DNA from 3 places in the Ferrovibrio sp. GW821-FHT12D07 genome. Region 2 is predicted to be linked to each of the others. Evidence: predicted binding sites of a transcription regulator. Region 2 holds the regulator's gene; each other region holds the start of a gene.
What was found. Region 2 encodes PhoB, which activates phosphate uptake and scavenging genes when phosphate is short. Its sites were predicted from a motif close to TNTCATAAAACTGTCA; they were not measured.

Region 1 (2,266 bases), 480 kb from region 2:
GCGCGATCTCGGTCAATCCGCGTACGGCCGGTGCCGCAGCAGGTCTTTCGGGTGCCGTGCAGATGCTGACCGGCGCGGCCATGGCGCTGCTGGTAGGCTATGGCCAGGACCATGATCCGAGCCAGTATCCAATGATCTGGGCCATGCTCGGATGCGGCAGTTTGTCGGTCTTAAGCTTTCTGATCGCTTCGAAATTCCGCGCCAGCCGCCCCTGAACGGCACGTCTGTCCACAGGGGGATGCGACAAACCCGCGTGGTTTGCGGCTCCGATTCGTGCCGGTTCTCGAAACCCCGCATGGCTAGCGGTTTTTTTGCATTACCCGATGGGCAAAACCGCGGGGTGATGCTATGCAGGATTCGGGAATCAACCCCCGATTCGTTCAAAAACAACATCTGACTCATCAATTCCGAGGAGAGAGACCATGGCTAAGGCAGCCGCCACCAAGACGGTTACCGTCACTGCGAAGCAGATGGCTTCCACGCTGGCTGAGAAGCATGAGCTGCAGAAGAAGCTGACCCTCGCCCTGTTCGAGGACTTCTTTGCCGCCATCACCAAGTCGCTGAAGAAGGGCGAGCGCGTCCGTATGGGCGATATCGGTATCCTGCAGGTCCGCAAGCGCGCCGCTCGTATCGGCCGCAACCCGCAGACCGGCGAGCCGATCAAGATCAAGGCTTCCAAGAAGGTTGCCTTCCGCGCCTCCAAGGTGCTGAAGGAAGCCGTCTGATCCTTCTCTGAGGGATCAAGCTTCAAGGGCCTGCCTCGCGGCAGGCCCTTTTTCTTTGCGCGCTTTTCCGCGCTGCCGACTGTCATCGAACCGTCATTCCGGTCATCGAAAATTCACGGGACTTCGGGGAGTCCGCGATTCATCTTCCCGGCCAACGGATTACCTCAGATGGTGATTCGTCCAGCAGGTGACCGATGAATATGGCGCTCTTTCCGGCCCGTTACCGCACCATTTGGATATCCGACATCCATCTGGGCACGCGCGGCTGCAAGGCCGATCTGCTGCTGGAATTCCTCAAGCATACCGAGTCCGATACGCTCTACCTGGTCGGCGACATCGTCGATGGCTGGCGGCTCAAGCGGTCCTGGTACTGGAACCAGAGCCATAACGACGTGGTGCAGAAGCTGCTGCGCAAGGCGCGCAAGGGCACCGACGTGATCTATGTGCCGGGCAACCATGACGAGGCATTGCGCGATTTCATCGAGGGGGCCGGGTTGGCCTTCGGCGGGATCACCGTGCAGATGGAGGCGATCCACCAGACCGCCGATGGCCGGCGTTTCCTGGTCACCCATGGCGACCATTTCGACGGCATTGTCACCTGCGCCAAATGGCTGGCGCTGCTCGGCGACGCGGCCTATGGCTTCGCCCTCGACCTCAACACCTGGTTTAACCATATCCGCCGCCGCATGGGCCTGCCCTACTGGTCGCTGTCGGCCTACCTGAAGCACAAGGTGAAGAACGCGGTCGAATTCATCTCTGACTACGAGCAGGCGATCGCCGAGGAGGCCCGCCGCCGCCATGTGGACGGGGTGGTCTGCGGCCATATCCACCATGCCGAAATCCGCGAGATCGACGGCATCCTCTATTGCAACGACGGCGACTGGGTGGAGAGCTGCACCGCCCTGGTCGAGCATGCCGACGGCCGGCTGGAAATCCTGCGCTGGGCCGAATTGCGCGAGTCCATGGGCAGTTTCCTGACCGCCGACGGGCTGGACAGCCTGGAGCCGGCTATGTCCGAAGCCCCGATAAATGATCTGGTCCCGGAGGATATCGGGGCACTTGCAGGCGTTCAGCAGTCGGCAACGGTGGATTGATCGACTTTACACGGTGACGTGTATGCCCCCGAGTCGCAGGCATCAAGACCTGTGACAACTCTGGGCATCAGCAAATTTGCTTGGTATTCTAGGGGCATGGGAGTGCTTTCATCATTGCTCGGGGCCATCGGTCTCGGCGGCAAGCAAGAGGCCGTAAACCTGCGCCAGACTGCGTCTGGAATGCGCATGGGCGACGTCGTGCTCGGCACCGGCGCGAAAGCCGAACCGGGCAAGATGGTGTCAGTGCATTACGCCGGCTGGATTTGGGAAAACAGCAAGCCGACCCGCATGTTCGACAGTTCCTACAAGCGCGGCCAGCCCTTCGAGTTCGCGCTCGGCCAGGGCAAGGTGATCAAGGGCTGGGATGAAGGGGTCAACTACATGAAGGTCGGCGGCAAGCGTGCGCTGATCATTCCGCCGTATCTGGCCTACGGTGCGCGCGGCAAC
Region 2 (2,266 bases):
TTCAGAAATACGACGACGAGCTGAAGAAGCTGTCGACCCTCATCGTGCAGATGGGTGGCCTGGCTGAATCACAGCTTTCCGCCGCCGTCGAGGCGATCGTGAAGCGTGACAGCAATCTGGCTGCTGAGGTAGTGAAGAGCGATACTAAGATCGATGCCCTGCGCAACCAGGTTGACGATTTCGCCATCGAGTTGCTGGCCCGGCGCCAGCCGATGGCCGACGATCTGCGCATTGTGGTCTCGGCCCTGCGCATCTCGTCCGAGATCGAACGCATCGGTGACTATGCCAAGAATGTCGCCAAGCGCGCGGTGGCGCTGAACCAGGCGCCGCTGGTGCGGCCGGTGCATGCCATTCCGCGCATGGCTGCCCTGGTGCAGGCCCTGATCAAGGACACGCTGGACGCCTATATTACTGCGGACGCCGCCAAGGCCGACGCGGTCTGGGCTCGCGATGAAGAGGTGGATGAACTGTACACCAGCCTGTTCCGCGAACTGCTGACCTACATGATGGAGGATCCGCGCTCCATCACCAGCAGCACGCATCTGCTGTTCATCGCCAAGAATATCGAGCGCATCGGCGACCATGCCACCAATATCGCCGAACTGATCCACTACACGGTGACGGGCGAGATGCAGAAGGAAGACCGCCCGAAGGGCGACGATACGGCCTATGCCGTGGTGAATGCGCCGGGAGGCCAGCGATGAATATCTCCATCAAGCCGCGCGTTCTCGTGATCGAGGACGAAGCGGCGTTGCTGGCGCTGCTGCGCTACAACCTGGAAAAGGAAAATTACACCGTCGACGAAGCGATGGACGGCGAGCAGGCCTTGCTGAAGGTGGCTGAACATATGCCGGACCTAATCCTGCTCGACTGGATGCTGCCGCGTCTATCGGGGCTTGAGGTCTGCCGCCAGCTGCGCCGCGATCCCAATGCCCGCAATGTGCCGATCATCATGCTGACGGCGCGTGGCGAGGAAGCCGATCGCGTGCGCGGCCTTGACGCCGGCGCTGACGACTATATCGCCAAGCCGTTTTCACCGGGCGAACTGCTGGCCCGCATCCGTGCGGTGCTGCGCCGCATCCGGCCGGCACTGGCGGAAGAGGTGCTGACCTATGGCGGCCTGGTGATGGATATCGCCACGCACAAGGTCACCCGCAACGGCCGTGACGTGCATCTGGGCCCGACGGAATTCCGCCTGCTGCGTTATTTCCTTGAGCATCCCGGTCGCGTGCTGTCGCGCGACCAGCTTCTGGATGCGGTCTGGGGTCGCGACATCTATGTCGAGCAGCGCACGGTGGACGTCCATATCCGTCGCCTGCGCAAGGCGTTGAACGGCAATGGCGAGATGGATGTGATCCGCACGGTGCGGTCGGCCGGCTATGCGCTGGAGCTGACCTCCGCCGCCGCCATGGCCTGATTTGTCGTCAGGATAAAGAAAAAGCCGGCCATCGCGAGACGGCCGGCTTTTTCATGTCTGCATGATGCGCGTCAGCGGCGGCCGGCGATCTGCTTCTTCATCGCGGTGAACAGTGCTTCGACCTTGCCGCCATTGTTCTGGATCACGGATTCGAACTGCTGGCGCTGGGTGAAGGCCATCGACACGCCCTCCACCACTACATCGGTGACCAGCGGCTTGCCGTCCTTCTCATGGGTCTTCCACTCGACGCGGATCGGCGGGCCGTTCTGGCGGTTGATCTGCGATTCCACCACCTGTTCGCTGCCGGCAGCCTTGACGCCGTCGCGCACGTCCAGCGTCTCGCCGTTGTACTGCGACAGCAGCTGCGAATAGACCTTCACCAGGTAGTCGAGGAACAGGCCGTGATATTCCTGCTTCTGGGCGTCGGTCAGGCCGCGGTTGTAACGGCCGAGGCAGAACTGGCCGACGGCATCCAGATCGAGATGCGTGGTCATCAGAGTGCGGACCAGACCTTCGCGCTTCTCCTGGGTCAGGGAGCGGTCGCCCAGAGCCTTGAGGGTGTCGCCACCGACTTCACGGATGAACTGGTCGGGGGCTGCGGCCCGGGCCGAGGCGACAGAAATGGCCTGCAGACCGAGGAAAAGACCGGTGGCAGCGGCGATCAGGAGAAAACGGCGGGAAAGCAGGGCTGACGGCATGGGGAATCCCGACTAAGAGGCGGAAGAGAATGGTTTTTTTGACAACTGATTATGGCGGGAACGCGGCCGAACCATAGCCTGACGATAGTTATATGGCGATGATTCTTTTTTGCCCTGCTTTTGGTACTACACAAATACATAAAGATATGTT
Region 3 (2,266 bases), on a different contig from region 2:
CCGCACGCGCGGCTTCCACCGAGGCATTCAGCGCCAGCAGGTTGGTCTGGAAAGCAATCTCGTTGATCAGCGAGGTGATCTCGGAAATGCGCTGCGACATCTCCGCCATCTCGTTCATCGCATCGACCGAGCGTCGGACGACCGTCACGCCATTCTGCGCGGCTGCCCGCGCCTGCTCGGCACGTTGGCTGGCACGTTTCGCCGCCGCCTCGTTGGCTTTCGCTGCCTCGCTCATGGAGGCTGCCTCGGCCGCCGTGCGATCCAGGCTTTCAGATTGCGATTCTGCGCTGTCCGCCAGCCCCTTGGCTTCACGGTTGAGCTGCACGGAGGCGCTGGAAATCGAATTGGCCGCCTGCACGATGGTGCCGATCACGCCACCCAGCCGTTCGGCTACCTGTGTCGAACCCTGGCTGATGACGCCGAAATCGCCGGCATAGTCGCTGTCCATGCCGACAGATAAATCACCTTCGGCCATGCGGCCGAACAGGCGCTTGAGGTCACCCACCACCGCATCCAGGGTGGTCGCCATATGATTGAACTTCTCGGCTAGCACATGAGCGGATTCCTCGTCGTCATGCGAGGAAACCCGCCGGCTGAGCACACCGTTGCCGATGGCGGCGCAGAGTTCGGCCATCTCACCCAGCACAGCGCTGTCGTTGCGGCGGAGCTGCTCAAGCTCCGTCTGCAGTATCGCCATCTGACGCTCAAGGGCTTCACGACGGCCGGTTTCGTCGGTCCAGCTGCGGGCCAGCTGCTGTAGCGGCTGGCGCAGGCTACCCGGGGCTTCCGATATCCGGGAGGCCGAAGCCGGCCAGTTTCCGAGAATGTCGGCAGCCTTTGCGCTGCCGCCAGCCAGAGACAGGATCAGCAGACTGCCCAGGATGAATACAACCACGGCGGAAACGATAATGGTTATTGATTGGCTGCCGACCCAAATCCAACCCAGAGTCGTTACGGCGAGCAGAACAATGGCCAGACCGACGCGTAATCCGGTCGGTAGATTGGCTAATCCCAGCATACTTCCTCCCGCCACAGAGCCATTTTGACTCCGGTTGCCTTTCCGGCCTGATCGTTTGTTCGCTTTTTTTATGTTGGTTTTATCTTAGCGTTACCTCTGCATGTACATGCAAGCTGTCCGTGTCTGACGTCCGTAAACCGCCCCCCTGACTTTAGTCGAATTACCCCGATTCAATTGTCGTCACGGTTGCGCCGCAGCAAGGTTCATCAACCCGTCACAGAGGCAAGCTAGGTGTTCCAGACGGGATGTACAGCCCGATTCCAGGAGAAGACCATGCCCCACGACCGCCCCGCCGGCCTCAGCCGGAGCGAAGCCTATGAAGCGTCTCAGGATATTGGCATCAACGAAAGCCCCAATCCAACCCTGGGGGAGATTGTCCTCCACCGTTACGGCCGTCGCGATATCCTGAAAGGTCTATTGGCCAGTGCAGCCGGACTGACGGTCGGCCAGAGCCTGTCGCCACTGACCGCGCTGGCCCAGACCGCGCCCACCGTGGCCAGCCGCTTCACCTTCACCGAGATCAGCCATGGCGTGGATCGCACACATCATGTCGCGCCGGGCTATGACGCTGACATCCTGATCCGTTGGGGTGATGCTGTGACGCCGGATGCACCGGCATTCAATGTACGCCAGCAGACTGCAGCCGCCCAGTCGAAGCAGTTCGGTTACAACAACGACTTCATCGGTTTTCTTCCGCTGCCGCTGGGCAGCGACAGCTCCACGCGTGGCCTGCTGTTCGTGAACCACGAATACACCAACGAAGAAGTCATGTTCCCCGGCGTCGGCCGGCAGGAAGCCAAGGACAAGCTGTTCAGGGACATGACACCGGACCTAGTGGCCGTCGAGATGGCCGCCCATGGCGCCAGCATCATCGAGATCGAGAAGAATACCGACGGCAAATGGGGCGTTACGGCTGGCAGCCGCTATGCGCGTCGTATTGATGTCTCGACCCCGATGGAAATGACCGGCCCGGCCGCGGGCCATGTCCGCATGCGCACCAAGGCCGATGCGACCGGTCGTCGCGTACTCGGCATGTTCAACAATTGCGCCGGTGGCATGACTCCCTGGGGCACCGTGCTGACCGCGGAAGAAAATATCCACGGCTATTTCTGGGGCAAGCTCGATCCCAATCATCCGGAAGAGCGCAACCACAAGCGCTATGGTGTGCCGGACAACTGGTATAACTGGGGCCAGTATCACGAGCGCTTCGACGTCAACAAGGAACCGAATGAGGCCAACCGCTTCGGT

Region 1: a site for PhoB is predicted at 806-821, ahead of AC1RRE_RS05595 (UDP-2,3-diacylglucosamine diphosphatase). Genes of this name have one in related genera too.
Region 3: a site for PhoB is predicted at 1,220-1,235, ahead of AC1RRE_RS19090 (PhoX family protein). Genes of this name have one in related genera too.

Annotation. Positions count from the first base shown of each region.
Region 1 is NZ_JBXAQN010000001.1:1,107,691-1,109,956, forward strand. It holds gene AC1RRE_RS05585 (multidrug effflux MFS transporter) at 1-215, shown strand, start outside; gene AC1RRE_RS05590 (HU family DNA-binding protein) at 423-725, shown strand; gene AC1RRE_RS05595 (UDP-2,3-diacylglucosamine diphosphatase) at 920-1,819, shown strand; gene AC1RRE_RS05600 (FKBP-type peptidyl-prolyl cis-trans isomerase) at 2,006-2,266, shown strand, end outside.
Region 2 is NZ_JBXAQN010000001.1:1,592,246-1,594,511, forward strand. It holds gene phoU (phosphate signaling complex protein PhoU) at 1-704, shown strand, start outside; gene phoB (phosphate regulon transcriptional regulator PhoB) at 701-1,417, shown strand; gene AC1RRE_RS07965 (MlaC/ttg2D family ABC transporter substrate-binding protein) at 1,489-2,115, opposite strand.
Region 3 is NZ_JBXAQN010000003.1:238,286-240,551, forward strand. It holds gene AC1RRE_RS19085 (methyl-accepting chemotaxis protein) at 1-1,018, opposite strand, end outside; gene AC1RRE_RS19090 (PhoX family protein) at 1,292-2,266, shown strand, end outside.